Regions from separate parts of the Arthrobacter sp. FW306-06-A genome, predicted to be linked through region 1. Evidence: riboswitches for the same ligand, from Rfam matches in the RefSeq annotation. Region 1 holds a riboswitch; each other region holds the start of a gene.

The links. A riboswitch is a leader RNA that binds a small molecule or an ion and turns the genes downstream of it on or off. The one in region 1 is predicted to bind S-adenosylmethionine.
Region 2: linked by a shared signal. The riboswitch ahead of LFT49_RS13585 (aminotransferase class V-fold PLP-dependent enzyme) and the one ahead of LFT49_RS03335 (cobalamin-independent methionine synthase II family protein) in region 1 are both predicted to bind S-adenosylmethionine.
Region 3: linked by a shared signal. The riboswitch ahead of LFT49_RS07390 (bifunctional o-acetylhomoserine/o-acetylserine sulfhydrylase) and the one ahead of LFT49_RS03335 (cobalamin-independent methionine synthase II family protein) in region 1 are both predicted to bind S-adenosylmethionine.

What each region holds. Positions count from the first base shown of each region.
Region 1 is NZ_CP084552.1:663,924-673,952, forward strand. It holds gene LFT49_RS03305 (TrmH family RNA methyltransferase) at 69-728, shown strand; gene LFT49_RS03310 (hypothetical protein) at 962-1,723, shown strand; gene fbaA (class II fructose-bisphosphate aldolase) at 1,910-2,929, shown strand; gene LFT49_RS03320 (DUF3151 domain-containing protein) at 2,930-3,352, shown strand; gene LFT49_RS03325 (hypothetical protein) at 3,509-3,649, shown strand; gene LFT49_RS03330 (uracil-DNA glycosylase) at 3,661-4,290, opposite strand; gene LFT49_RS03335 (cobalamin-independent methionine synthase II family protein) at 4,495-5,703, opposite strand; SAM riboswitch class I at 5,717-5,821, opposite strand; gene LFT49_RS03340 (M14 family zinc carboxypeptidase) at 6,038-7,120, shown strand; gene LFT49_RS03345 (adenylosuccinate synthase) at 7,368-8,657, shown strand; gene LFT49_RS03350 (hypothetical protein) at 8,831-9,070, shown strand; gene LFT49_RS03355 (RNA polymerase sigma factor) at 9,205-9,756, shown strand; gene LFT49_RS03360 (hypothetical protein) at 9,753-10,029, shown strand, end outside.
Region 2 is NZ_CP084552.1:2,905,644-2,915,672, reverse strand. It holds gene LFT49_RS13615 (S1C family serine protease) at 1-922, shown strand, start outside; gene LFT49_RS13610 (hypothetical protein) at 968-1,345, opposite strand; gene LFT49_RS13605 (fluoride efflux transporter FluC) at 1,428-1,826, opposite strand; gene LFT49_RS13600 (fluoride efflux transporter FluC) at 1,823-2,227, opposite strand; gene LFT49_RS13595 (metal-dependent transcriptional regulator) at 2,235-2,948, opposite strand; gene LFT49_RS13590 (class I SAM-dependent methyltransferase) at 2,998-3,756, opposite strand; gene LFT49_RS13585 (aminotransferase class V-fold PLP-dependent enzyme) at 3,860-5,275, opposite strand; SAM riboswitch class IV at 5,313-5,426, opposite strand; gene hisN (histidinol-phosphatase) at 5,578-6,390, opposite strand; gene rsgA (ribosome small subunit-dependent GTPase A) at 6,436-7,551, opposite strand; gene aroA (3-phosphoshikimate 1-carboxyvinyltransferase) at 7,535-8,923, opposite strand; gene LFT49_RS13565 (DoxX family protein) at 8,930-9,475, opposite strand; gene LFT49_RS13560 (sigma-70 family RNA polymerase sigma factor) at 9,671-10,029, shown strand, end outside.
Region 3 is NZ_CP084552.1:1,613,632-1,623,660, forward strand. It holds gene LFT49_RS07355 (NAD(P)/FAD-dependent oxidoreductase) at 1-86, shown strand, start outside; gene hutI (imidazolonepropionase) at 98-1,309, shown strand; gene LFT49_RS07365 (DeoR/GlpR family DNA-binding transcription regulator) at 1,411-2,199, shown strand; gene LFT49_RS07370 (CPBP family intramembrane glutamic endopeptidase) at 2,268-3,047, shown strand; gene LFT49_RS07375 (HNH endonuclease signature motif containing protein) at 3,105-4,841, opposite strand; gene LFT49_RS07380 (VOC family protein) at 5,168-5,806, opposite strand; gene LFT49_RS07385 (S8 family peptidase) at 5,922-8,192, opposite strand; SAM riboswitch class IV at 8,496-8,610, shown strand; gene LFT49_RS07390 (bifunctional o-acetylhomoserine/o-acetylserine sulfhydrylase) at 8,655-9,971, shown strand.

The DNA of each region.
Region 1 (10,029 bases):
CTGCCTCCGCCTGTGATGGTTGCCCGAAGAGTCCAGTCTAGTGTTGAAGGGTGAACCAAACGCCCGGCATGACAGACGAACCCGACCACGCGCCCGGGGAGGCCGAACCCGCAAAGGCGGAGGTCGGCGTCGGGCCCTGGGAAGGGGAACTGCCCGAAGGCGACCACTGGGACCCCGACCTCCTTGCCGACGGCGACCGGCGCAACGTCCTGGACAAATACCGCTACTGGAAGCACGAGGCGATCGTCGCGGAACTGGACTCCCGGCGGCACAACTTCCACGTGGCCATCGAGAACTGGCAGCACGACCTGAACATCGGCACCGTGGTCCGCACCGCCAACGCCTTCCTCGCCAAGGAAGTTCACATCATCGGTCGACGGCGGTGGAACCGGCGCGGCGCCATGGTCACCGACCGCTACCAGCATGTTCGCCACCACCCCACCGTCGAGGACTTTGTCCAGTGGGCGCAGGGGGAAGGGCTGGCGATCATCGGGATCGATATCTTCCCGGACTCGGTGCCCCTGGAAACGTACGAACTGCCCCGCGACTGCGTGCTGGTCTTCGGACAGGAGGGGCCTGGCCTCACCCCGGAAGTCCACCACGCCGCCGTCGCCACCCTGTCCATCGAACAGTTCGGCTCCACCCGGTCCATCAACGCCGCCTCCGCCGCCGCGATCGCCATGCACGCCTGGATCCGCCGGCACGTCTTCAACCAGCACGTCTCCTAACCCCGCGAGATGGCACTTAACGGCAGTCGCGGAGCCGATGATTGCCGTTAAGTGCCAACTCGCGGGTCCGTCGTCCGCGAGCCTGTGGATAACCTCTGCGGGGCCTCCGTAACGCGCCAGAATGGGGCATGCGCAGGGCGAGCCTTCCAGAGCATCTGACCACAGGAACTTTTTCGCTGCGTGCTTCCGATAAGGCGGGGGTCACGCGCACGCGAACCGCGGCGAAGGATTTGGTGACCGTTTCGAGGGGCATCCGGATGCCGGTCCACTGCGGTGCCGCCGGTGCTGCAGCGTTGCGCGCGTACACAGAACTTGATGACACGTCCATTCTGACGTCCCTCTCTGCCGCACATGTTTGGGGAGTACCGTTGCCGCCAGGGCCGGGCGGCGACTGGCGGATCCACTTGGCCCGCCGGCGCGGATTCAGCTTCCCGCGCCGCTCCAACGTCGTGGGCCATCTGCTCTCTTTCCTGCCGGACGAGGTACGGGAGTACGACGGCGTCAGGGTCACCTCGCCTGCGCGGACCTGGCTGGACCTGGCCTCCGTGCTGGCGGTGCAGGACCTTGTGGCCGCTGGAGATTACTTGGTGTGCTCCCACGGGCCGGGCTTTCCGCGTCCGAGGGAGGCGCTGTGCGGCCTTGACGCACTCCGGGACGTCATCAGCAGGCATGGGGGCATGCGGGGCATAAAGACAGCCCGGGAAGCGATCGAATTGGTGCGGGTAGGCGCCGACTCCGCCCCGGAAACACACATGCGGCTCGCGCTGATTGACGCCGGCTTGCCGGAACCGGTCCTGAACCACGTCCTGTTCGACCAAGGGGGGATTCCTTCGCTCTGGCCTGACGCTGCCTATCCGCAGTGGGGCATCGCGCTGCAGTACGACGGCGGGCACCACGCAGGGGAGGAGCAACACCTGGAAGGTGACAGGCCCGCCGTCGTACGCAAGGTGCGGGAGGCGCTGCAGAGCCGCGGCTGGACGCGAGATGGCAGATGACGGCAATCCCCGCCCCCGGCATTGCCGTCAAGTGCCATCTCGCGGGGGTGGGTGGAGGTGGTAGGTGGGCCGGTGGGGCGTAACCCAGAGCACTCCCGGCCCGCTAATGGCTAGGATGGTGCCAAGCCGTAAGCGGTCTACTTGAGGGTCTTCCACCCACAGACGAAACTCAGCAGAGGAGCCAGCATGCCCATTGCAACCCCAGAGATCTACTCCGAAATGATCGACCGTGCGAAGGCGGGCGGCTTCGCATACCCGGCCGTGAACGTCACGTCCTCGCAGACGCTTAACGCAGCCCTCCGTGGCTTCGCCGAGGCCGAGTCCGACGGCATCGTCCAGGTTTCCACCGGCGGTGCGGCCTACTGGTCCGGCGCGTCCACCAAGGACATGGTGGCCGGTTCCCTGGGTTTCGCGGCTTTTGCCCGCGAGGTTGCCAAGAACTACGGCGTGAACGTCGCCCTGCACACGGACCACTGCCCCAAGGACAAGCTGGACGGCTTCGTCCTGCCCCTGCTCGAGGCTTCCGAAGCTGAGGTCAAGGCCGGCCGCAACCCGCTGTTCAACTCCCACATGTGGGACGGCTCCGCCGAGACCCTGCAGGAAAACCTGCGGATCGCCCGTGACCTGCTGGCCCGCACCGCGGCTGCCAAGATGATCCTCGAGGTTGAAATCGGCACCGTCGGCGGCGAGGAAGACGGCGTGGAGAACGCCATCAACGACAAGCTGTACACCACGGTTGAGGACGCCCTGGCTACGATCGATGCCCTGGGCGCCGGCGAGAACGGCCGCTACATCACCGCCCTCACCTTCGGCAACGTCCACGGCGTCTACAAGCCCGGCGGCGTCAAGCTGCGCCCGGAGATCCTCAAGGACATCCAGGCCCAGGTTGGTGCCAAGATCGGCAAGCAGAACCCGTTTGACCTGGTGTTCCACGGCGGCTCCGGCTCCTCGGACCAGGAAATCGCGGACGCTGTTTCGTACGGCGTGATCAAGATGAACATCGACACCGACACCCAGTACGCCTACACCCGCCCGGTGGCGGACCACATGTTCAAGAACTACGACGGCGTCCTGAAGGTTGACGGAGAAGTGGGCAACAAGAAGACCTACGACCCCCGTGTCTGGGGCGCCTCCGCCGAAGCCGGCCTCGCAGCCCGCGTGGTGGAAGCCACCAAGCAGCTCGGCTCGGCCGGAAAGACCTTCTAGATGTCGGACGAGTTCCGCCGGAACCTGATGGGGCCGGAGCCCACGCTCCTGCCCGCCGAAACCGAGGTGTACGGACAGCTGGAGGCCGGGCAGGAAGCCCTGGACCTGGTGGAAAGGCACCCCACGTCCTCGCTGCTGTGGGCCATCCTGGCCGAGGAAGCATGGGCGGAGGGGCGCACCATCGACTCCTACGCCTACTCTCGGGTGGGCTATCACCGCGGCCTGGATGCGCTGCGGCGCAACGGCTGGCGCGGCGTCGGACCCATCCCGTGGGAGCACGAGCCCAACCGGGGGTTCCTGCGCGCGCTCTACTCCCTGGGCAGGGCGTCGGCCGCCATCGGTGAGGCGGACGAACCGGAGCGGATCGAGAAGTTCCTCAACGATTCCGACCCCAAGGCAAAGACAGCCATCGAAGGCTCCTAAGTCCCCACCGAGGGTTCCATATATGACGACGGCGGGCGGTCACCTTTTGGCGAAAAGGTGACCGCCCGCCGTCGTCCCTGGACTGGAATGCGCCGTCCCTGATTTCGGTTAAAAGAATCAAAGGGCTAGAGGAAGAAAGGAGGAGCTGCGCGAAGCGTGGGAAAGCAGGAAAAAGCGTGTCTCAGGTTCTGTGACTACTACTCCTGGATGTCGTACGCCGACTTCACCACCTGGGTTGAAGCCGAAGACGAATCGGCACCGGGAATTTCGTTTACCGACTCCGACGCCACAGGCTGAGCGCCGACGATTCAGGGCTTCGCGATGCCGGTCCGGGCCATGGCGTCTGCATACGCCGTCCGCATGTCCTCGAGGAACTCCTCCTGGCGTGCAGGGGAACCGGCGAACGCGCGGCCGCTTAGCGAGCGGACCTTGTAGGTCTTCAGGCCGCGGCGCCACAGCAGGGGAACCTCGGTCTTCAGCAGCAGGTTGGCCAGGCGGTTGGCTTCGGTGCCGTGCGCCACGATGACCGATGCGCGGGGGACCAAGGCCAGGAACTTCAGCAGGGGCTTGAGGCCGGCCTGGACCTGGTCCGGGGTGAACTTCCCGTTGGCTTCGCCGGGAACGTGCCAGGGGTGGACGTTCCAAGGCATCACGAACTCGGGGCGCAGGCCCAGCTTCCACTGGATGCCCAGCATCCGGGTTGCGGCGTCCTGGTCGCCGGCGGTGATGAAGCCGGACGGATCCGCCTCGCCGATGTTGGAGTAGAGGCTGATGATGCGGCATTCCTCAACGTCGTGCATGGGGTCGACGTAGGGGACCACGGTTCCTGGTTTGGTCTCCCGCAGGGAATCGCAGAGTTCGTTGACGGCTGCAACGCTGGGTTCGTAGCGGCGGCTCATGAGCTGTTCGTGGAATGTTTCGGGGGCCAGGGCTGTCATGAAGTGCTGGTTCTCCTGCGGGGATTGGCGTTGCTGCCGCCGGCAGATGAGGGCGCGGGCAAGCGCAAACGCATCAGCAGCGGTTGGTTGGGGTGGGCCGGACCTCGCCGGCCTTCCCCAGTTTAGCAAGACCCGGGAAGCGAAACGCCGGCCGCCCCTTTCCGGTGATGGAAGGAACAGCCGGCGCCCCGGATGGCAAGCGGATTACCAGAGCCGGTTGGTGGCCCGACGGGCGCCCTCGCCCAGCGCTTCCAGCTTGGCGAAGGCGATCTGCGGGTGCACCCGGCCGCCCAGGCCGCAGTCGGTAGAGGCAATGACGTTCTCCCGGCCCACCACGTCGGCGAAACGCACGATGCGGTCCGCCACCAGGTCAGGGTGCTCCACCACGTTGGTGGCATGCGACACGACGCCCGGAATGATGACCTTGCCCTCGGGCAGCTTGGTGTCCTCCCAGACCCGCCATTCGTGTTCATGGCGCACGTTGGCGGCCTCGAAGGAGTACGCCCCGGCGTTGACCTGCAGCACGGAGCCGATAATGTCCGCGAAGGGGATGTCCGTGGTGTGCGGGCCATGCCAGGATCCCCAGCAGACGTGCAGCCGGATCTGTTCCTGGGGGAGATCCCGGAGGGCCCAGTTGGTGGCCTCGATGCGCAGTTGGATGAACTTCAGATAGTCCTCCAAGGAGGGCTCGGGGTTGATCTGGTCCCAGCTCTCGGCCAGGGACGGGTCATCAAGCTGCACGGTGAGCCCGGCGTCGATGATCGCCTTGTATTCCTCCCGCATGGCGTCGGCGCAGGCGTAGACGAGTTCCTCGTCGGACTTGTAGTACTCGTTGGCTACCCTGGCGCAGGAGCCGGGGGAGAGGGACGCCACGAAACCGTCTGAGAGGCCTGCGGCGGCGAGCCCGGTCTTCAAGTTCCTGATATCCGATGCCACCAGATCCTGGCCGGTGTAGGTCAGGGGCCCGGCGATCTTGGGCTGGGCGACGCTCTTGCGGTGGGTGAGGATGCCGGAGGAAGGATCGTTGTACGCCTCGTTGAACGCCTGCCGATCCCGGCGGTCGGGGAAGGACGTCAGGACCACATGGCCGGGTGACGAGCGGCGGACCCCGGCTTCGGCCCAGCGGTCCACATTGGTGGGCTCCAGGCCGCCGAGGCGTGCGAAGGAGTAGTTCCACCAAGCACCGTAATCCACGGAACTGGACATGGCGTGTCCGTATTCGCCGTCGTTGGGGATGTCGATGCCTAGGTCCTTCTGGCGCTGCACCACGTCCACCACGGAGGCCTCAAGCAGTTGGAGGAATTCCGGGGTGATGCCATCGGCTTCCTTGGCGGCGTTCGCCGCGATGAGTTCCGGGGTGCGGGGCAGGGAACCGGCGTGGGTGACGCGGATGTGGTCGGTGTTCAGTGACATGCTGGAATCTTCCTTTCCATCGGTCCTGGCAGTAGCACCTTCGGCCGGCAGGAATCCTGCCGGACCGGGGTTGCTGCGGCGTCATCGAGCCAGGTCTCTCGGCCGCTCCGGATGGTTCCCTCCCACTTAAATCGAGACGCTCCACGCGGGCAAGTCCGGTCCACTTTGTGTCGCGCCAGGCAGGCCTTCTTTTACTCCTGCACTCCCGTTTGCATCCTTACAGGTTTCGTCCAGCGTATTGACAGATTATGTCCAGCTTGGTTGGCTTCTTGTCACAGCCGAATGAGGGACATGGCGGCTGCCACCCACTCGACCCAAAGAACCACCGCACTCAATGAAGAGGTCATGCACCGTGAACAAACCCCTGGCAAACCTTCGGAACCTTGCCCTTTCCGGCGTTCTGGCGCTCGCCGTCGTGGCGGGACCGGCCCCGCTGGCAAATGCAGTGGGCGAGGGCCCCAGCTATGACGGCAACGGCCAGATCACCACAACAAAACTGGCCACCTATGACCAGATGGTTTCCTTCCTGAAGGACCAGGACGCCCGCCAGCCCGCCATGGAACTGGAAGTCATCGGCCAGACCGTCAAGGGCCGTGACATCCACCTGGTCAAGTACATCTCGGACCCGGCCAAGCCCACCATCCTTTACCTGACCCAGCAGCACGGCAACGAACAGCTCACCACCGAGGGCGCCATGGAGCTCATCAAGCACCTGGGCACCGGCAAGTCGGCGGACATCCTCAAAGGCGCGAACATCCTGGTGGTGCCCATGCTCAACGCGGACGGCGCCATGGGGGACGTGAACTTCTCCCTGGACAACTACCTCGCCAAGGGGGACCGGCACCTCACCCGCTACAACGCCGAGGGCGTGGACCTGAACCGCGACCACGTGGCCAAGATCCAGCCGGAGACCCAGGCGCTGCACAACAACGTGATGCGCAAGTACCGGATCGACTACATGATCGACCTGCACCACCAGGGCACCCGGGCGGAGCGCGACGGCAAGCTGGTTTCCGGCTCCATCCTGTACCCCACCACCCCCAACGCCGACCCGGCCGTCGTCGAAAAGTCCAAGCAGTTGGGCGCCGTGGTCTTCAACAACGTCGACTCCACCGGTTGGGGCCACCTGGGCAAATACCAGGGCGGCAGCGCCGAAACCATCAGCCGCAACGGCATCTCCGTGGAATACGGCATTGCCACCTTGCTCTTCGAGATGCGCGGCATGTCCGACCACTACCTGGACGGCTACGCACTGGGCCAGCGCAGCAACGGCTATCTGATCAAGCAGACGGTCACCACGCTGACGTCCACCGCCGCCGCCATTGCTGACGGTTCGATTGCCGACGCCGACATTTCCTTCTGGGACACCCTCGCCGAGCAGACGTCCCGGGCCGCCGGGGAGGCTGAGGACGAATAGCAGCGCGGCGGCGGTTCTGACCAGGCCCGCCGCGGCCCTTCCCGCATGACGGGCCGCGGCGGGGCCAACGAAGGACCAAGTGCCCCATCGGCTAAACTTGGGTGGTAAGAGCCCCGGAACTCTTCCTTCGCCGTGCCGTGCTGCGGCTGTGTGAAGGCCGGTATGTTCGGGGCATTCTCATGAACGGTGCTGCATGGCCCGCCACCTCGTGGTAACCCGGCAGCCCGAACGAATGGGGGAGGATCCCATGCCAGCAATTGTGATCGTAGGAGCCCAGTGGGGCGACGAAGGAAAAGGCAAGGCCACCGACCTGCTGGGCGGCCGTGTTGACTACGTCGTCAAGCCCAACGGCGGCAACAACGCCGGGCACACCGTCGTCGTGGGCGGTGAAAAGTACGAACTCAAGCTGCTGCCGGCAGGCATCCTCAGCCCCAATGCCGTTCCCATCATCGGCAACGGCTGCGTAGTGAACCTCGAGGCCCTCTTCCAGGAAATCGACGGCCTGCAGGCCCGCGGTGCAGACACCTCCAAACTGCGCGTCTCCGCCAATGCCCACCTCGTGGCCCCGTACCACCAGGTCCTGGACAAGGTGACCGAACGCTTCCTCGGCAAGCGTGCCATCGGAACCACCGGCCGCGGCATCGGCCCCGCCTACATGGACAAGGTGGCCCGGCTGGGCATCCGCGTCCAGGACGTCTTCGACGAATCCATCCTCCGCCAGAAGGTGGAAGGCTCGCTGCGGCAGAAGAACGAGCTCCTGGTCAAGGTCTACAACCGCCGCAGCGTGGTGGTGGACGAGATCGTGGAGTACTTCCTGTCCTATGCCGAGCGGCTCCGCCCTCTGGTCATCGACAGCACCCTGGTCCTGAACTCCGCCCTGGATGAGGGCAAAGTGGTGTTGATGGAGGGCGGCCAGGCCACCTTCCTGGACGTGGACCACGGCACCTACCCGTTCGTGACCTCCTCCAACCCCACGGCCGGCGGCGCGTCGGTGGGCTCCGGCATCGGGCCCACCCGGATTTCGCGCTCCATCGGCATCATCAAGGCCTACACCACCCGCGTTGGCGCCGGACCTTTCCCCACGGAACTCTTCGACGAGATGGGCATGTACCTGCAGAAGACCGGCGGCGAATTCGGCGTCAACACCGGGCGCCCGCGCCGCTGCGGCTGGTACGACGCCGTGCTGGCCCGCCACGCCTCGCGCGTGAACGGTTTCACGGATTACTTCGTGACCAAGCTGGACGTGCTCACCGGCATCGAACAGATCCCCGTGTGCGTGGCCTACGACGTGGACGGCGTTCGGCACGATGAGATGCCCATGACGCAGACCGAGTTCCACCACGCCAAGCCCATCTTCGAGTACTTCGACGGTTGGACCGAGGACATCACCGGCGCCCGCACCCTTGCGGACCTGCCGGAGAACGCCCGGAACTACGTGCTGGCGCTGGAGAAGCTCTCCGGCACCCGCTTCTCCGCCATCGGCGTGGGCCCGGACCGGGACCAGACCATCGTGGTGAACGACCTCATCAACGACTAATCCGCGCTTAGAGCGCAGGATAACGACGGCGGCAGGCCACCTTTGCAGGTGGCCTGCCGTTGGCTTTGGCGTGGGGAAGCAATTTACACAGGCTTAACGCGGCCGGTCTTGTGAGGCCGATGGTGGGGAAGCCACACTCGGTAATACCCCCTGGTGCCCAAGGAAGGACCGTCATGGCTGGAAAATTCGAAGCATTCATTGATGCTGATTTGTTCTTCCGGTTCCGGCTCTTGGCTGCTGACGGGGGAGTGATCGCGGTCTCGGGACCCTACGAGGAATTTTTTTTGAAAACGCGTAACCCTCCCGGCAGCGTCGGCGATTACCCCTATGAAGTGCCGGTCTGGAACCTGTCCCCCATCACGTTCCAGACCGGCTCTTTTGTCTTTCCCCACGTGCAGCTTCCCCCGGCGTGACCCCGCACTGGCCCGTCCACGGGGCCGTGGCGGTTCTGGCGGGGTGGTTACCGAAGGGTAGAGTGGGGCCAGCGTTCCGGATGTACTGAGCGCTTGCCTTGCCAACACCCTCTTTGACGGAAAGCACTACGTCAGTGACCGATGCACAGACAGACGAGGCTCCGGACCAGCCAGTTTCCGGGACCGCTGCCTTCAGCCTCGTCTACAAGACATACGCATCACAGGTACTGGGCTATCTCACGGCCCGGGGAGTCGAGGATCCGGAGGCCGCCATGCAGGAAGTATTCCTTTCGGTGCTGCCCAGGCTCAACACCGTCCACGGAGGAGAAGCCGGGCTGCGTACGTTCATCTTCTCCGTTGCCCACGCCCGGATGGTGGATGACTACCGCCGCCAAAGCCGGACTCCAGTCAAGCTGTCTTTCGAGCCCGAACTCGATCAGCGCGAAGATACCTCTGCGGAGAATGAAGCCCTGCAGCGCATCTCGCCCCGGGAAGTCCTTGGGCTGCTGGACGGACTGCCCCAGGACCAGCGGGAAGTGCTGTCGCTTCGGCTGGTGGGCGGCCTTTCGATAGAACAGACGGCGGAAGCCATGGATAAGAGCGCCGGAGCGGTAAAACAACTGCAGCGGCGCGCCTTGCTCAAACTCCGGGAACTTAAGGCAGTTAAGGAGTATCTCACGCCATGACATCCGCCTCGGATAACCTCGCCATCCTTGTGGACGACGTGCTTCAGGACGCAGGCTGCGGCCAGGACGCGGAACTTCGTGACGTGCTGCTCTCGCTCGGCACCATGGCATCGCTGCCCGTCCCCGCGCCCACCGGGGAGCTGGCCGCCTTGCTTGCTGCGGGTGTGCCGCCAACGGCTGAAGTGCCTGATTCGGATGAGCCGACTGCTGAGCTGCCGCACGAGCAGCCCCGTGACCAGCGGCACGACGAACTCGCCCGCCGCCGTCGCCGCC
Region 2 (10,029 bases), 2.2 Mb from region 1:
GACCGTCATGCGGGTAGCGGCTGCGGTGACCCCGCATGTGGCGGCGATCGAGATGACTGCCCAGCGCCGTAATGGCCGGGTCAGGGTGGGAGCGGGCTCGGCCGTACTTTTCACGGAGGACGGCTACCTGCTCACGAATTCGCACGTCGTGGCCGGTACCCGGCAGGGCTACGCTGTCTTTGGCGACGGCACCAGGATGGAACTCGAGCTGGTGGGCGCAGACCCCCTGTCCGATCTCGCGGTGGTCCACGGTTCCCGGCCCAAGGTCCGGCCCGCCGTGTTTGGCGCGGCGGAGACCCTGCGTGTGGGGCAGCTTGTGGTGGCGGTGGGGAACCCCCTGGGTCTGGCAGGTTCCGTGACCGCAGGGGTGGTCAGCGGCCTGGGCCGTGCCATACCTGTCTGGTCAGGCGGTAACCGGCGTGTCATCGAGGACGTCATCCAGACGGACGCGGCCCTGAACCCCGGAAACTCCGGCGGTGCGCTCGCGGACACCCATGCCAGGATCGTGGGCATCAACACCGCGGTGGCGGGCGCCGGCCTGGGACTGGCCATCCCCATCAACGCCACCACCCGCAGGATCATTTCCGCGCTGCTGGCGGACGGGCGGGTGCGCCGCGCCTACCTTGGCCTTGTCAGCACTCCCATCCAGCTCACACCCAGTGCGGTGATCCGGACCGGGCTGCGCGAAGGACTTCGTGTCGTGGAGGTGCTGCCCGGTTCGCCCGCGGACAAGGCGGGCCTGTCCGCAGGGGACATCATCATCACGGCGGGTGGACGCGCCGTGAACAACGCCGAGAGCCTGCAGCGGCTCCTGTTTGCGGACGCCATCGGCCAGCCGCTCGACGTGGCAGTGCTGCGCGACGGCGCCGAACTGCACATCACCGCTGTTCCGGAGGAAATGACGGGAAACGGCACGGCTTAAGGTTCGACGGCGGTCAGGCACCCTGGGCAGGCAACGCCCGGTGACCTACGGACGAACCGGGGGCGCTTCCACGTCCGCGATGCCCACGAAACGGGTCCCCACGCCGTCGTACTCGCTGCGGACGTGGCCGGCGCGGACAGGCGGAACCTCCGCTGGGGCGTGGTGTCCGCACACCACGTACGTAAAGTCGGGCCACCACTTCTTGGGCCGCGCCGCTTCCTCATAGCCACAGACGGCGCATTCCAAGTGCACCCAGACGGGCCGCTTTCCCGTCCGGTTGGCGCGCGACTGCACCAGCCAGGGCGGGGGATTGTCCAGGATGGCACGGAGCTCGGCCTCCGTCATCCACTTGGGCAGGCCATGGCGCTGTGCCATTTCAAGGGGAACATCAAGGGTTATTGCCGCGTCGCGTCTGCTGATCATCACCTTCAACCATACGGGAGGCGGCCAAATCGCCTCGCCGGGCCTGGCCGGGCCGGGCCGGGCTGGAGCCGGGCTCCGGAACTCAGCCGACCAGGGCGATGCCCGCGGCCGCAGCAGCAAAGCCCAACGCAAGGTTGACCGCCACGTTCAGCACCGCCGAGCCGAACCGTGCTTCGCTGAGCAGGCGGATGGTGGCCGTGGTCCAGGAACTGAAAGTGGTGAGCCCTCCGGCCAAGCCGGTGGCCAGACCCAGCTGCCATTCGGTGCCCAGTCCCAGTCCGGTGGTCAGGCCGTGGGAGAGCCCGATGACGAAGCACCCCACCACATTGACCAGCAGGGTGGCCCAGGGCCAGTGCAGGGCTCCGCGGCCGTCCGCGCGGACGCTTCGGATGCTGCTGTGGTGCGCAAACCAGCTGTCCACCCCGAACCGCAGGAGGGCGCCGGCCACGCCAAATACCCCCACCAGGGCCGCAGCGATCATGGCCGGCCATCCCGGCTGCACGATAGGAACCTGCCGGTCCGCCACCCGGCGCCGGCGGCCGCCAGGCCGAGGACCAGGGACAGGCCCAGATAGGTGATCCATACCGGGTGGGCGGAGGCGCGCGCCAGCTGGTCCGAGGCGTAGATGACTGCCGAGAAGGTGGTGAAGGAGCCCAGCAGGCCGGGTCCCACCGCTGCCCGCAGCCAGAATGCCGTGTGCGGGCGGGCCATCCAGACTGTGGTCAGGGCCGCCAGGACGAAACTGCCGCTGATGTTGATGGCCAGCGTGGCCCAGGGGAGGGAGCCGGGTGCGTCCGGGAATGCCAGCCCCAGCCCGTACCGCAGTTCGCTGCCGATCAGCCCGCCGGCGGCCACGGCCAGCCACGCCGAGCCGTTGGGCATCGCCACGTCAGGATCCGCCCAGGACGCAGCCAGGGTGCGGGGTGTCGCTGGAGACCCACAGCGCTGAGGCGATTTCATCGGCCAGGTCGTAGTCCCGGGGCGTGCCCGAACTGCCGATCCGCACCACCATGGGGCCGCCAAACGGGCGCCGTCCCACCACCTCCACCTCGGCATCGAGGTCAATGTCCTGGGCGGCGAGGTACCGCAGCAGCTCTGGGTTGTCATCGCTGATCCGGGTGATCCGGCCGCTGTGGCCTTCGTCCAGTTCGGCGAGCAGGTGGGCGCGCGGCATCAGTACCTGGCCGTCGGCGGTGGGGATGGGGTCGCCGTGCGGGTCCCGCTTAGGGTCCCCGAGCTTCGCCGCGACGCGTTCAATGAACGTGTCCGAGACCGCGTGCTCCAGCTGTTCAGCTTCATCGTGGACCTCGTCCCAGCTGTAGCCAAGGCGCTGGACAAGGTAGGTCTCGATCAGCCGGTGGCGGCGGACCATGGCCAGGGCCAGCCGCAGGCCGGCCTCGGTGAGGGTGACGGCGCTGTACGGCTTATGGTCCACCAGGCCCTGGTCCTTGAGCTTGCGGACCATCTCCGAAACCGAGGAATTGGCCACGCCCAGCCGCTGTGCCAGCTGCGAGGACGTGATGGGCTTGTCCTGCCATTCCGTGAACGAATAGATGACCTTGACGTAGTCCTCGATCGAGGAGGAGGGCGCGCTGGTCTTCACAGGTTCAAGCCTACCGGTTGGGCCGCGGCGGCAGAGTCCGCTGCACTGGTCATGCCTTGACCGCGCGCCAGGCGAGCGTGAGGTAGGGAAGGTGGATCTGCTGGTCCGGGGCGTAGGCAAGGTGCTCGTGCAGGTACCAGTCCAGGTTGGCCAAGACCTTGGCCCTCGTTGCCTCGTTGGCGCGCAGGTAGTAGCTGCGTGACTTGGTGAGCTCCATCAGGTCCGTGGTCGTCACAGTGTCCTGCCAGTGGCTGACGTGTCCCTCGAGACCTTGGAATTCAGGCCCCACGACGGGTTTGTGGCCAGGCCGGTACACGTCACCTGCGTGCATGATCCGGGAAAGGCGGTGTACCCAGGGCACGGAGGTGTCCAGCTGGTTCCATACCAGGCCCAGGGTTCCATGCGGGCGCAGCACCCGGGCGAGTTCGGTACTTGCGGCCAGCGGGTCGCACCAGTGCCACGCCTGGGCAACGGTTACGACGTCGAAGCTGGCGGTGGGAAGGCCGGTCACCTCGGCGGAGCCCACCACAGCTGCGGCGCCCGGGCAGTGGGTCTTCAGCTGGGCGAGCATGTCCGCGGAGGGGTCGACGGCGGTGACGTCCAGGCCCAGGTCCAGCAGCAAGGAGGTGAACTTTCCGGTACCCGCGCCGACGTCCAGTGCCTCATGGGCGCTGGTGGGCACCAGCCAGCGGACCGAGTCTTCCGGATATCCGGGGCGGACGCGGTGGTAGTGCCCGCCGCCGTCCTGGAAGCTCTGGCCAAGCTCCCGGCGCCGCCCGTGATCGAGCCTGGGGCCACCCCGAACCAAGCGTGGCCTCCTTCGTGTGCTGCCGATGTGGACGTCTCTCGAATGTACCGCACGGACGGTCACCGGCTGGTGCCCCAAGGGGCACCCTCTTTGCTGCAGCTGCTCAGTCGTCGATGCAGGGGGCCGCGCCGGCCGTTCCCGGCGTGTTGGGCGCCCAGTGCGGGTAGGTGCGGAAGTCGTTGGCGGGGACCCAGCGCCCGGCGTCCACCACGTAGTCCCACCCCAGCCCGTTGCTGCGCAGCGCACGGATACCGGCGAGGAGGCGTTCGGCATCCTCCAGCCGTGAGCCGACGCCAAAACTTGCGCGGAGCGAACCGGACGGCAGGCCAAGGCGCTTCAGCAGGGGATGGGCGCAGAAGCGTCCATCGCGCAGGCCCACGCCGTGCTCGGCGGCGAGATAGGCGGCCACCAGCCCCGCGTCGTAGCCCTCCACGGAGAAGTTAACCACGCCGATGGTGTCCGTTTCCGGGTTGCTGTCCTTGAAGATCTGGTGCACGGTAACGCCGTCGATGTCCTGCAGGCCCTCCACCAGGAAGGAGCGGATCGCGGCTTTGTGGGCGTGCCACCGGTCCTGGTCGAGCTCAGCAATGACCTGGGTGGCGCGGGCCAGCGTGGCGGCTCCGAGGACGTTCGGCGAGCCCCCCTCATGGCGGGCCGGGCCGCTGGCCCAGCTGACGCCGTCGAGCCTTGCTTCCTTGACCGCGCCGCCGCCGGCAAGGTGCGGGACGCCCGCGTCCAGCCAGTCAGGCCGTCCCACCAGGACGCCGGCGCCGAACGGTGCGTAAAGCTTGTGGCCGGAAAACGCGATGTAGTCGATGTCATCCGTGCTGATGTCCACCCGGCGGTGCGGTGCCAGCTGGGCCGCATCCACCACGATCCGTGCGCCGTGCTGGTGGGCCAGCGCGGCCAGGGCGCGGATGGGAAGGATCTCGCCGGTGACGTTTGAAGCGCCGGTGACGGCCAGCAGGCTGACCCCGCCCTGCTCCAGCTCCGCGCGGACGGCGTCGAGGGTGCCGGTGATCGTCTCCGCGGCCACGATGCTGCGGTGCGGCACGCCCTGCCACGGCAGCAGGTTCGCGTGGTGTTCGATGTCCAGGTAGAGGACATCGCCGTCAGGGCGGCCATGGGTGACCGGGAGGCAACCTGCCAGGAGGTTCAGCGAGTCGGTGGTGTTGCGGGTGAAAATGACCGAGTCGTCCGGGCGTCCGCCGACGAAATCGCGGACGATGGTGCGCGCGTTCTCGTAGACAGAGGTGCTGATCTGGGAGGCGTATCCTGCCCCCCGGTGGACGCTGGCGTAGTAGGGCAGGATTTCGTTCAGGTAGGCGGACACCACGGAGAGTGCAGGGGCCGAGGCGCCGTAATCCAGGTTTGCGTACCGCACGTGGCCGCCGGTGATCAGCGGCGCCTGGATCTCGGCTCCGGTGACTGCCGCGAGGGGCCGGCCGGCAACGGCATGCCGTTCAGCAACTGCCGCTTCGGTGCTGACGGGCTGGGGGGAGACGGTGGCAGTTGTCACAGAGACCTCACTTGAATACAGGACTCCGGCATAGTGGAATCCGCGCTTGCCGCATCCGCTCCGGACCGGCCTGGTCGTCACCCGGGGCACCCCACCGCGAATGGAGGGTTGCCGGCCAGCAAACCGGGGTTTAGCGCTGGCACTCGTGACCTGGATAAAAGCGTAGGACATGCGGCTGACAGGACTGAACCCGCAGCGATTGTTAAGCGGTTTGTTACGCGATTCGAATAAACGGCGGCGGACACCCCCATCGGGAGGTGTCCGCCGCTGCTTTATTCGTTTTTTCGGGGAAAAGCCAACCGTTACAGCAAATCGTCCAAATAAGGGTTCAGGCGGTGCAATACCTCTGAGTGCAGGATCGAGTTGGTGGCCAGCGCGTTCCCGCCGAAGGGGCCGTCCTCGCCTTCCAGCGACGTGAAACGGCCGCCGGCCTCCACGACGATCGGCACAAGGGCGGCCATGTCGTAGAGGTTCAGTTCCGGTTCGCAGGCGATGTCCACGGAGCCCTCCGCCACCATGCAGTACGACCAGAAATCGCCAAAGGCACGGGTCCGCCACACGTCCTCGGTGAGGCCCAGGAACTCGTCAAGGTTTCCCCGTTCCTTCCAGCCCGTGAGGCTGGAGTAAGAGAGGGAGGCGTCCGATAGTGTCGAGACGTTGGAGACGCGGAGCCGGGTGGCAGCTGCCAGGGACCTGCCCATGTATGCGCCCATACCCTTCGCCGCCCACCAGCGCTTGCCCAGGGCCGGGGCGCTGACCACGCCCACCACCGGCTCGCCCTCGTCGACGAGGGCGATAAGGGTAGCCCAGACCGGAACGCCGCGGACGAAGTTCTTGGTCCCGTCAATGGGGTCGATGATCCAGCGCCGCGACCCGTGTCCCGTGCTGCCGAACTCCTCGCCCAGGACCGCGTCCCGGGGGCGGGAACGCGAGAGCTGGCCGCGGATGGCTTCTTCGGCGGCCTTGTCCGCATCGGTGACCGGCGTCAGGTCCGGCTTGGTCTCGACGTGGAGGTCCAGGGCCTTGAAGCGGCTCATGGTCTGGTCATCCACGGAGTCGGCCAGGACATGTGCCAGGCGCAGGTCATCGTTGTAGCTCGAAGCGGGTTGGATCATGGTTCCAAACTACAGTCTGCGCACGCTTCTGCCGGGGAGAACGCGTCAGTTGACGCTGCCGAGCTCCTTGGTTTCCTGTGCTTCCAACCTTGGATCCGTGCCGAGCAGCCGCCGCAGCGACGCCAACCGGGCGGGACCGGTGGGACCTGCGTGTCCGCCCGCCACCCAGTCGTCGAGGCCGCAGTTCACTGCAATTGCCGTGTGCTTGCAGCCCCGTTCGCAGTTCTCGATGCCGGGGGAGAGGTCGGGGAAGGAGCGCAGGATCCGGTCGGGGTCCACGTGGGCGAGGCCGAAGGACCGGATGCCCGGAGTATCAATGATCCAGCTGCCGGCCGGAGCGTCCGCGAGGCGCAGCGCCAGGGCAGAGGACGACGTGTGCCGGCCCCGTCCCGTCACGGCGTTCACTCCGCCGGTGGCCCGCTCGGCCCCAGTAAGCGCGTTCACCATGGTGGACTTGCCCACGCCTGAGTGCCCGAGCATGACGGTGACCTTGCCGCCCAGGTGGGCGCGGAGGGCTGCCACCGCGGTGCTGTCCAGCCGGGCCGAGAGGCCGTCGTCGGAGCGCGCGTCGATCCCGGAGGCCTGGGCGTCAGCGGTTCGGCTGATGATCACCGGGAAATCCAGGTGGGTGTAGTTGGACAGCAGTTCCGCTGGATCCTTGACGTCGGCCTTGGTGACCAGCAGGATCGGCTCGATACCGGCGTCGTACGCAGCCACCAAGGCACGGTCGATGAATCCGGTCCGCGGCTCCGGATTGGCGGCCGCCACCACGATCACCAGCTGGTCCGCGTTGGCCACCACGGCACGTTCGATTGGATCCGTGTCGTCGGCGCTGCGCCGCAGGAGCGTTTTGCGGTCCTGGATCTTCACCAGGCGCGCCAGCGTGTCCGGTGCCCCGGAGACGTCCCCCACGAGCGAGACGAAGTCGCCGGCAACCACCGGCGAGCGGCGAAGTTCGCGGGCGCGTGCCGCAATGACCACGCGTTCGTTGTTCGAGTCCTCACCCACGACTGCGGTGTACCGCCCCCGGTCCACCGTGATGATCCGTCCGGTGACCGCATCGTCGTGGCTGGGACGGTCCTTGGTGCGGGGCCTGGAGCCCTTCTTGTTGGGCCTGATACGGACGTCGGACTCGTCCCAGGAGTCAGTGCGCCGTGCCACCGCTGGGCTCCTCCGGTCCGGATGCCGCAGCGGCGTCCTGGGCCAGCATGCCTGTCCACAGCTGGGGGAAATCGGGCATGGTTTTGGCGGTGGTGGCGATGTCCTCCACCTGTACGCCCTCCACTGCCAGGCCCAGGATGGCGCCTGCGGTGGCCATTCGATGGTCCGCGTAGCTGCGGACGACGCCGGCGTGCAGCGCGGCGGGCCGGATCACCAGGCCGTCGCTGGTTTCCTCTGCGTCCCCGCCGAGCCGGTTGATTTCCGCCACCAATGCAGCGAGCCTGTCCGTCTCGTGTCCGCGCAGGTGGGCGATCCCGGTGAGCCGGGATGGGCCCGTGGCCAGCGCGCACAGGGCTGCGACGGTGGGGGCAAGCTCGCTGGTGTCCGCGAAGTCGCCGCCCTTGATCTCCGGGCCGCCGGTGACAGTCAGGACGCCGTCGGACAGGGTGACGTGTGCGCCCATTTTCACGAGAATCTCGCGCCACAGGTCTCCCACCTGCTGGGTATCCGCCGGCCAGTTGGGAATCCGAACTGTTCCCTTCGAGGCCAGGGCGGCCGCCAGGAACGGTCCGGCGTTGGAAAGGTCCTGTTCGATCCGCTGGTCGAAGGCACGGATTGGCCCGGGTGCCACCACCCAGTGGTTGGGAACGGAGTCGTCCACGGACACGCCGGCGCCGCGCAGGACAGCCACGGTCATGTTGATGTGGTCCAGGCTCGGCACCGGCTTTCCCACGTGCTCCAGGTGCAGGCCCTCGTCGAACCTCGCCCCCACCAGGAGGAGGGCGGAGACGAACTGGGACGACGCGCTGGCGTCGATCACCAGATGGCCGCCCCGCACCGCGCCCTTGCCTTCCACCACGAACGGGAGCGACGACGGAGCGGAGCCGTCTTCGGAGGCAACGGCCACACCGAGGGCCTTAAGCGCCTCGATGATGGTTCCCATGGGGCGCTTCCGGGCGTGCGGGTCGCCGTCGAAGACGCTGGTTCCGTTGCGGAGCGCCGCCAGCGGTGGAACGAACCGCATGACCGTGCCCGCCAGCCCGCAGTCGATCCTGGTCGGGGACGCCTCAGCCGCTGCCGGCAGCTGAACCACTTCCAGGTCAGGGCCAAAGTCGCCGTCCCCCGGCACTTCCGTGATAGTGGCGCCCAGCTGCCGGAGCGCATCGACCATCAGTGCCGAATCCCTGGAGTGCAGGGGTGCGCGCAGCCGGGACGGGCCGTCCGCCAAGGCGGCCAGGACCAAGTACCTGTTGGTCAGGGACTTTGATCCCGGAACCGTCACGGTGGCATCGACGGGCCGGGACGCAAAGGGTGCGGCCCAGTGCTCGACAGGTGTTCCGGACCCGTCCCGGGTGGCAGCTGTTGCGGTCATTCGTGCTTATGCTCCCGTGGCGTGTACGGCGCGGCGTACGGCTTTGTCCGCCTTGTTCAGCTTCTTGGTGGTGGTCCGGCGCGCGTCGGCAGCAAGGTGCGAGGCATTCCTGCGGGCATCGGCGGCCAGGTGTTCGGCACGCCAGGCCAGGCCCGGCTTGCCCGCTGTGTCCACCGAGGCCAGCAGCGCGCCGCCGCTCAGCGAGAGGTTCTTGAGCAGCTGGTTCCGGCGGTTTTCCCGCCCTTCCTTGCTGCTGATATCCGCACTACGCCACTCAACAAAGGTGTTAAGCAGCGAAATCACCGTCAGGAGGCCGGCTGAAAGCCTGGAGAACTTGCCAAGGCCGAACAGGACGCCCGCTCCCACCTGGGTTCCGCCGATGACGCGCGCCAGCGTCTTCTCGCTCGCCTGGAAGGGGAGCGAAGCCGCCGCCTTACGCAGGAGCGGCGAGAGCTGCTGGGCGGTGTCGTCGGAGTTCTTGAGCTTATCCAGTCCGGCAAGAACGAAACTGGAGGCAAGCATGGGCCGGGCGAGCGTGCGGACAAAGGACATGAATTTCCTCCTGGATGGACGAGCCGCGGCAAGCGGCGGAGTCGGTCCTAGTCTTGCACTTTTGGGGAATATTTGCCCGCTGAGGGCGGTTATCGATGTCGGGTCCGTGACAGGGACCCAGGCGATCATTCACCCGATACAGAGCGGAGTTGGGCCTTGGGGAAGGTGTTGGACGAAACCAGACCGGCGGGGCCGGTGGCATTGGATACTCTTGCCGCGGAGCCGCTGGAGTACGGCATGCCCCGGGCGGGAAGCCGGACAGTAGACTTGAAGGCAATGAGCACCTTGGATCCGGCCGCCGCGGCCATGTATGAGGCCACCCCCGCCGAAGTGAACGGCAAGGCGGGAGCCGCGCCCCTCCCGTCCGGTCAGGATGGTCCTGGTTCCCGGGCCGCCGACGCCGACGCAAATGACAGTACCGAACTGGATGTCTCCGCGGAGACCATGGAGCAGCGCCGCCTTCGCTTCGAGCGGGACGCCATGCAGTACGTGGACCAGCTGTATTCGGCTGCGATGCGCATGGCACGGAACCCGTCGGACGCGGAGGACCTGGT
Region 3 (10,029 bases), 950 kb from region 1:
CTGCCTTCGTTGCCGGCGCAGCCGACGGTCCGGCATCCCGGACAGCGCAGGCCCTGGCCGCCACACGCTGGTCCATCCGGCGTTGAAGAATGGTCCCATGAGTACCCTGATCACCAATATTGCCGAGCTGATGACGCAGGACCTTGAGCAGCGGGTCCTGAAGGATGCGGCGGTAGTCATCGAGGGGGAACGGATCTCATGGATCGGTGCCGCAGCCGATGCCCCCGCAGCCGACGACGCCGTCGACGCTGGAGGCCGGGCCATGCTGCCAGGCTGGGTGGACTCGCACACCCACCTGCTCTTCGCCGGCGACCGCACCGCCGAGTTCGAAGCCCGGATGGCGGGCGAGGCTTACGCCGCCGGCGGCATCGCCGTCACCATGGAAGCCACGCGCGCCACCTCCGACTTCGACCTCACACGGTTGGCCATGGGCCGGGTGGCCGAGGCCGTCTCGCAGGGAACCACGTACCTGGAAACCAAAACCGGCTACGGCCTGGACGTCGAGAATGAGGCCCGCAGCGCCCGCATCGCGTCCACGGTGGCAGACCAGGTGACCTACCTCGGCGCCCATCTGGTTCCCGCCGGCCAGGACCCGGACGAGTACACCGACCTGGTCTGCGGACCCATGCTCGACGCCGTTCGCCCGTACGTACAGTGGGCCGACGTCTTCTGCGAAGAGGGCGCGTTCACCGCTGAACAGTCCCGCCGGGTACTGCTGGCCTGCCGGGACGCGGGCCTGGGCCTCCGCGTGCACGGCAATCAGCTCGGTGAGGGGCCCGGCGTGCAACTTGCCGTGGAGCTGGGAGCGGCGAGCGTGGACCACGTGAACTTCCTGTCGGGGCAGGACGTCAAAGCCTTGGCTGCTTCGTGGTCCGGGTGGGACGCGGTGAGCGGTGCGGGGGAGCGCGGCACTGTGGCCACCTGCCTCCCGGCCTGCGACCTCTCCACCCGCCAGCCGCTGGCTCCTGCCCGCGAGCTTCTCGATGCCGGAGTGCAGGTGGCAATTGCTTCCAACTGCAATCCCGGTACGTCCTACACGAGCTCCATGGCGTTTTGCGTGACCACTGCTGTCCTGCAGATGCACCTCTCCGTGCATGAGGCAGTACGGGCCGCCACTTATGGCGGTGCCCTGGCGTTGCACGAGGACACCGGGCAGGATGCGGACGGTGAACGCGCCGTGGGGTCAATCGCCGTCGGTCACCGTGCCGACCTGCACCTGCTGAATGCGCCTTCGGCCACGCACCTCGCTTACCGCCCGGGCGTGCCCTTGACGTACGCTGTGTGGCGGGCCGGAGCCAGAGAGCGATAGCTTCAGTACGCTCACATGATTGTTTCTGATCATATAATGTACGTTATAGTCAGAAAACGTCATCAGGAATGGTGGCTGCTTTGATTGAGAGGCCCACTTGAATGACGCGCACTGACCGGCTTACGGCAATTCTCGACCTGCTGGCGAAGACGGGACAGGTAGAGGTTGACGAGATTGTCAGCACCCTCAATGTTTCCCCGGCCACTGCCCGGCGCGACCTGGACAGCCTCGCCAAGCGCCGGCTTTTGACGAGGACGCGCGGCGGGGCGACCACGGGTGCCCTGGCTTACGACCTGCCAGGCCGCTACAACCGCGACGACCATGCCGAAGCCAAAGAGCAGATTGCGCAGTGTGCGTCGGCCTTGATTCGTCCGGGTGCGGTGATCGGTCTCTGCGGGGGTACCACCAGCACCGCCCTTGCACAGATTCTCGCCACCCGGGAGGACCTGAACGCACCCTCCAACCAGCCCACCCTCACTGTGGTGACCAATGCCATTAATATTGCCGGCCAGTTGGCGGTCCGACCCAACATCAAGGTGATGGTTACCGGCGGGATCCTCAACCCGCGGTCCTACGAACTGGTGGGGCCTTACACGGACATCATCATGCAGAAGGTGGTGCTGGACATCGCCTTTATTGGCGTCAACGGCATCGATCCCGAGGTGGGGCCCACCAATACGGGCGAGGGGGAGGCCTCGGTCAATGCCCTTTTGGCCTCCCGTGCCCGGGTGTCCTATGTCATCGCGGATTCCTCCAAGGTAGGAGTGCGCGCCTTCGCCACCATGGACGGCTATGACTTCAACAGGCTGATCACGGATTCCGGCATTTCTGCCCGTGACAAGGCTGCGTTCGAGGCCAACGGCACGGAAGTGATCGTCGCACCCTCCTGATGTTGCGGACCTGGGTGCATCGGCAGTTCCATCAGGCCGGATCCAGAAACTGAAGGCAAGATGGGAACATGCTGGTTCCCTCCCGCCGCCGCCTGCGGCTCGAAGTCTGGATCGTCCTGGGCCTGTCCCTGGGCCAGTCGGCCGTCTACTCCGTGGTGCAGCTGCTCGACAAGATGACCCGCGCCCCGCTGGCGGAGGGCACGTCCACCCTGAACCGTTCCCAAAGTACCCGCGAGTACTTTGACCTGACGTACCAGCTGCTGGATATCGTCTTTGCGCTGGTGCCGGTACTGCTGGTTTTGTACTTCCTTACTGAGGACCGCCCCGCCGCGCCCGGTGAGCCCGGCACCTCCCGGTCCGCGTTCCAGAAGCTCGGGTTCGATTTCGCCCGGCCCGGAAAGGACCTGCTTCAGGGGCTGGGGCTGGCTGCACTGATCGGCATCCCCTCGCTGGGCCTGTATGCGGCCGGCAGGGCGCTCGGGATCACCACGGCCATCATTCCCAGTGCATTGGATGCCTACTGGTGGACGGTTCCCGTCCTCATCCTGTCGGCCGTCCGCCATGCGGTGCTCGAGGAAGTCATTGTGGTGGGTTATCTGCTCGACCGGTTTGGGAAATTCGGATGGAGCATGCCGCTGGCCATCGCCGTGAGCTCGGTGCTGCGCGGCAGCTACCACCTGTACCAGGGCTTCGGTCCATTCATTGGCAACGCAGTGATGGGCATTGTCTTTGCCTGGCTGTATACCCGGACACGTCGGGTCATGCCACTGGTGATAGCCCACGCACTGCTGGATATCGTGGCGTTCGTCGGGTTCAGCCTTTTCGGGAAGGCGGTGGGGTTGGGGTAGATACCCCACCTCCTCAGTCTGGGCTGCCCGGCCTCACCGTTATGACGATGCAGGGCGTTATTGGCGTGATAGCTGCTCTCGGATGAACGACAGCAGCAACCAGGAGTCCGCTTCTGGGTCCGGTGGGAGAATGAAGGGCTGCGCGTAGAAGTCCTCCCACAGTGGATCTGTCGGGCATAGTTCGCCCGGCTCGAGCAGGTTTTCGCCGGGTGGATCTTCGGGTGGTGGATCGGCCCAATCAGGCATGCCCGCGAGCAGCTGCTGCCACTGTGGAGCATCCACCGGCATGGCAGCCACGATAGCTTCCGCCGGCAGGATTCCCGGTGGCCAGTGTGTGGGTTCTGGGTGGGGGTGTTCGGGTTTGTAGTGGCGGCCGGTGGGTGAGGTCCAGCCGGGTGATTCACTCGTGGTGGCCGGGTCTGGTGTCCATTGGGTGTGGTGTTTGAGCCGGTGGTGTTTGGGGCAGAGTTGTGCCAGGTTGCTGGTGCCGGTGGGTCCGCCGTGTTCCCAGGCTTTCAGGTGGTCGGTTTCGTTGTCCGGGGTGCGGTTGGTGCAGCCGGGGAAGGTGCATTTGGCGTCGCGCATCCTGATCCAGCGTTTGATGGTTTCGGTGAGCCGGTAGTTCTTCCGGCCGATCTCCAAGGGTGCCCCGTCGCGGGGGTCGACCAGGACGCGGTAGAAGGCCGCGCCGTCGGCGACGAGTTTGCGGGCCATGGATGCCGGGATGGGGCCGAGCCCGTCGAGCATGGCGGGCTCATCCGTGAGTCCGAGCAGGGAGAACACCGGCACCGTGACCAGGACGTCGGCCCGCGGGGTGGGGACCTTGCCGATCTCCCTCACGGCCGACGAACTGATGGCGTTGCCGGTCACGTCGTCGTTGCCGGTCCCGTCGTCGATGCTGGCCGGCTCTGCCGCGGTGGTGGTGCCGGTGCCCTTGGTGTTGCCGGCGCTGAGGAGCAGGGATGCTGCGATGTCGGGGCGGAGTTGGGTGATGGTGCGTGGTTCGTTGGGGCCTTGGAGGCCGCGGGCGGTGGCGGTGGTGCGGTTCCAGATGGCGCAGGCGGTGTCGCCGGGGAGGTAGAGCGAGATCCAGGCCATGCCGTCCCGGTCCGGGGTGTATTCCATTCGCCGGTCCGTCACCCCTTTGGCGTGGCGTTTCTGCAGTGTCTCGGGGTGGTGGCGTTCGCGCCAGGAACGGACTTTGGCCCGGAAGCGGGAGGGGACGAGTTCGCCCGGGGCTGCGCCGCGGGCGGGGTGGGGTGCGTCGGGGTCGAAGAAGTGCGCCACCAGCGCGGCAGCGCCGGCCGCGTCGAGGCCCTCGGTTTCGTCCGCGACGATGCGGGCGTGCTGCCAGGACATGGCACCGGTGGACAGGGCCTGGAACACCGGTGGGAGGGAGCAGATTTTTCGGGACTGTTCCACCAGGGCGCCTGTGGCGGCGGAGCTGACGGTGAGGACCCCTGCGATCTCTTCCACCACGGACATCTCGGCGTAGGTGCGGTCCTGGATGGACGCGTCGGGCGGGGTCATGGCCTGCTGGAACCCGATCGCCTCGGCTGCATCCCGCGCCTTCATCGCCGCGAGCTGCGCCTCCAACCGGGCCGTGAGTTCCAGCCGCTCCAGCCGGATCTCGTACCGCCGCTGCAGCACATCAACACCGGAACCAACACCAACCCCGGAGGCCAGGAAAGCATCCTCCCGCTCCAGCGCACTTATGGCATCCAGCGCACCGAGGGCAGCCACCGAGGCATGAACGCCCTCCGCACCTGCCCTCACACCACCGCTGATTCCCATATGAAGATCATCCAACAGGGGTCTGACAATATGAGCTGCGCCGAGCAGCTTACCTGAGTGGGTAAGCCGGACCACCGAAGCCGCCCGCCGTCGTCGTACTTTTTGGACGCAAAGGTTCCCTGTCGCAGCCCAAATGTCCCGTGTGAAAAAGAGCATGCTTGGCGCAGAAAAATCCGCTGCCCTGAGCCCAAAAAGTCAAACGCCGCTTGAACGAATTCGGCCGCCATGAGGTGGTGACGCCGTTGTCACCACCTCATGGCGGCCGAAGATTATCCGGGCGTGGACCCGGCACACCCATCTCCCAAAAAGAGACTAGGGCTGGAGCGTCAGATAGTGACGGCCCCGTTGGCGGTCTCAAAGGTGACCGACAGGATGCCCGGCGTTCCGTGCGGGGCGACCCACTCGACCGCAACATCTTCGAGCGGCTTCTCCACCGGCTCGCCCAGCCATTCCGTGACCCTCGACGCGGAGCCGGCGATGGTCAGGCACCTCATCTTGAGGCTGCTCTGGTAGGCGTTGGACGGGTGAAGCGAGGGATCGCCCTCCCACTTAAGCATGTACGGGACCTGGGGATCAGCGATGAGGCCCAGGATGCCAATCTGCTTCCAGACCAGCTCGCGGCCGTCCGGGAACTTGCGGTTGCCGTTGACGGCGGAGCGGCCAAGGCGTTCCTCGAAGGGGGCGAGGTCGTCCACTTCGACGCACCAGCCCATCCAGCCGCCGCCGGCCGCGGAACGGGCCCGTACGGCCTGTCCAAACGGTGCCTTGTCAGAAGCGGGGTGGTCCAGGACCTCCACGACCTCCAGGTACTTGTGACCGGCCAGCGGGATGATCATATTCCGGGTTCCGAACCGGGGGTGCACCCCGCCCTTCACTGCCTCAACGCCGAGGGCAGTTGCAATACGTTCGGTAGTGGCCGCGAGGCCGTCGTGTTCACAGGCGTAAGAGACGTGATCCATGCGCATGGCAACATCTTGGCACTTTGTGATGCGGCTCTCAGCTAAGGATACCCTTACTGGAATTTCCTTCGTGGATTCGGGCTGTTTTCCTGCCTCCCAGCTGACCAGGATCGGCATTTGATCAGCCACCGATGTAGTAGCCGGAGGTGTCGGCGGTGAGGTGGACGGTGCCGTTGGAGTTATTGGTCAGGGCGATGGTTCCGTCACTGCCGACGGGGGTGATGACGAGGTTGGGCACGGTTTGGGCTGCGGCGAAGTTCAGGTTGGAGGTTCCCGGTGGGGTGGTGCCTCCGGCGTGGACGGTGATGAATCCGTTGCTGGTGGGCTCGGTGACAGTGACGTTTACGGCCACGGCTGACACGCCTGTTGCCGGGATGCCGCCCCGTCCGGTTACCGGGACCTTGATGGTGGCTCCGGGAGCGACTGGTCCGCTGGTGCCTCCGGTGCCGTTGCGCGTATCAAGCTGCCGGAACGGTGTCTGGGAGGAAAACGCGCCAGGGTCTACGGCGGTTCCAGCGATGTAGTAGCCGGAGGTGTCGGCGGTGAGGTGGACGGTGCCGTTGGAGTTGTTGGTCAGGGCGATGGTTCCGTCACTGCCGACGGGGGTGATGACGAGGTTGGGCACGGTTTGGGCTGCGGCGAAGTTCAGGTTGGAGGTTCCCGGTGGGGTGGTGCCTCCGGCGTGGACGGTGATGAATCCGTTGCTGGTGGGCTCGGTGACAGTGACGTTTACGGCCACGGCTGACACGCCTGTTGCCGGGATGCCGCCCCGTCCGGTTACCGGGACCTTGATGGTGGCTCCGGGAGCGACTGGTCCGCTGGTGCCTCCGGTGCCGTTGCGCGTATCAAGCTGCCGGAACGGTGTCTGGGAGGAAAACGCGCCAGGGTCTACGGCGGTTCCAGCGATGTAGTAGCCGGAGGTGTCGGCGGTGAGGTGGACGGTGCCGTTGGAGTTGTTGGTCAGGGCGATGGTTCCGTCACTGCCGACGGGGGTGATGACGAGGTTGGGCACGGTTTGGGCTGCGGCGAAGTTCAGGTTGGAGGTTCCCGGTGGGGTGGTGCCTCCGGCGTGGACGGTGATGAATCCGTTGCTGGTGGGCTCGGTGACAGTGACGTTTACGGCCACGGCTGACACGCCTGTTGCCGGGATGCCGCCCCGTCCGGTTACCGGGACCTTGATGGTGGCTCCGGGAGCGACTGGCCCGCTGGTGCCTCCGGTGCCGTTGCGCGTATCAAGCTGCCGGAACGGGGTCTGGGAGGAAAACGAGCCAGGGTTCGACGGACTGCTGGTTCCTGCCGGTGACGCAACTTGCAGCAACCGGTTTAGGGTTCCCGGGCTGGCGTTGGAGATCTTGCCGCTGGCTGAGGAAGAATTCAGTGCGTCTCCTATCTGGGCAGGGGAGAGCAGCGGGTTCTGCGAGAGCATGAGGGCAGCAGCGCCTGCCACATGGGGAGTGGCCATTGAGGTCCCGCTTAGAGATGCGGTGGCGGCCGGGGAGGTGTACCAATCGGATGTAATGCCAACGCCGGGGGCGTAAAGATCCACGCAACTGCCGAAGTTTGAGAAGCTGGCCTGGTGGTCCGTGGAATCGCTGGCAGCGACCGTGATTGCCGCCGGAACCCTGGCAGGGGAAGCCGTGCATGCATCGGTGGCACTGTTACCTGCAGCAACAACCGCGGAAATACCGTCGGCGATTACCGCCTCCACGGCAGCGTCCAAGGTGCTGCTCGTGGGGCCGCCAATGCTGAGGTTCACCACAGCCGGAGTTCCGGCACGGTGGTCCCCTGCAATCCAATCGAGTCCTGCAATAACGTCCGAGTAGAGGCCTGTGCCATCACAGGCCAGTGCCCGCACCGGGATCAAAGTCGCGAGTTTTGCCACGCCATAGGTTGAACCGCCGATAGTGCCGGCTACATGGGTGCCATGTCCGTTGCAGTCGCTGGACCCGAGGCCGTCGGACTTCGCCGTCCAACCTGTTGCAACCCGGCCGCCGAAGTCGACGTGGGATGCGAGGATCCCAGTGTCGAGTACATAGACGCTCACGCCTTGCCCGGTGCCGGAGGGCGTGTACGTGCTGGATAGGGGCAGCGATTGTTGATCTATCCGGTCCAGTCCCCATGGCGCCTGCTCCTGGGTTGTGCTGTAGACCGTGACGGGCTGGTCCGGCTCAACGGCGACGGCTTTGCCGGACCGCATCAGGGCTGAGGCTTGCGCCGGGGTGGCTTTTATCGCAGCGCCCTTGATCGCATTATCGAACATACGGCTAACGCCAATACCTTGGCCGCGCAGGGCACTGCTCTCTTGCCTGACGTCCGCTGCCGAGGGGAACCGGACAATGTAATCACCCTTGTCAGCCGCCGCGGCGCTGGCGATGGGAGCAGGGAGAAGCACCGCTCCCAGCATTGAACAGACCAACACAATGTATAGAACAGTGGCACGTGCGGCAGGGCGCAGAATCGGAGGCAACGGAACGTCCGTCCTTTTTTGACTGTGAGAAACGAGGGGGTTTTCCCCGTTCAAATCTATCGGGGACGGGAACCCGATCTTCCGAAGCTCGGGCGATCCTTCGCATTCCCTGTGCGAATCTTCGCAAACCTACGCTGCAGTCCTGGCGGTGTGTTTCCACGTCCAGGCTTTTGTCACGACCCGTCATACTCATGGCGTTGGGCGCCCCCGCTTCCTAGACTTGGCGAAGGTCATGAGTGCCAGCGCCAAGCCCCGGCTCGCTGGCCGGCAACCCTCCATCCGCGGTGGGGTGCCCCGGGTGAGGACCTGGCTGTCCGGCACGAGCCGACAGCAAGCGCGGCCCGCACTGCCCCTGAGCATGCCGGGCCCATGTCAAAGGAGATTTGGATGTCCAACGCTTGGTCCTTCGAAACCCGCCAGATCCACGCCGGCCAGGAAGTGGACAGTGCAACGGGAGCCCGTGCCCTGCCCATCTACCAAACCACGTCCTTTGTTTTCCCAACGGCCGAGAGCGCAGCCAACCGCTTTGCACTCTCCGAACTGGCGCCCATCTACACCCGCATCGGCAACCCGACGCAGGACGCCGTCGAACAGCGGATTGCCAGCCTTGAAGGCGGCCTGGCCGCGCTGCTGCTGAGTTCCGGCCAGGCCGCCGAAACGTTCGCGGTCCTGAACATTGCGGAGGCCGGCGACCACATCGTAGCCAGCCCCAGCCTCTACGGCGGCACCTACAACCTTTTCGCCCACACCCTGAAAAAATTCGGCATCTCCGTCACGTTCGTGGACGACCCCGACAACCTGGACCAGTGGCGCAACGCCGTCCGGCCCAACACCAAGCTTTTCTTCGGTGAAGTGGTCTCCAACCCGCGCCAGGACGTCCTGGACATCGAGGGCATCTCCGAAGTCGCCCACCAGGCCGGCGTGCCCCTCATCGTGGACAACACCCTCTCGACGCCGTACCTGATCCGGCCGCTGGAGTGGGGAGCGGACATCGTGATCCACTCGGCCACCAAGTACCTGGGCGGCCACGGCACAGCCATCGCCGGCGTGATCGTCGATTCCGGCAAGTTCGATTTCAGCAAGGACCCGGAACGGTTCCCCGGCTTCAACACCCCGGATCCCACGTACAACGGATTGGTCTACGCCCGCGACCTGGGAGCCGATGGAGCGCTCGGTGCCAATCTCTCCTACATCCTCAAGGCGCGGGTCCAGCTCCTGCGGGACCTGGGCTCGGCGGTTTCGCCGTTCAACGCCTTCCTGATTTCCCAGGGCCTGGAGACATTGAGCCTGCGGGTGGAGCGCCATGTTGCAAACGCGGCGGAGGTTGCGCGGTGGCTTGAAGCAAGGGACGACGTCGAATCGGTCGCCTACGCCGGGCTGCCGTCCAGCCCCTGGTACGAGCGTGGCCGCAAGTATGGGCCCAAGGGGACGGGCGCCGTCGTCGCCTTCAACCTGGCCGGCGGAGCGGAGGCGGGCAAACGCTTCGTCGACGCTTTGGAATTGCACTCCCATGTGGCCAACATCGGCGACGTGCGCTCCCTGGTCATCCACCCGGCGTCGACCACCCACAGCCAGCTCTCGCCGGAGCAGCAGGTGGTGGCCGGGGTGCACCCGGGACTTGTCAGGCTTTCCGTGGGCCTGGAACACATCGACGACATCCTCGCCGACCTTGAAGCAGGCTTCAGGGCTGCGAAGGACGCCTAGAAGCCTAAAGTACGACGCCGGGGCGCCACTTAGGCGGCAGGGCAGGGCAGGCAGCAAG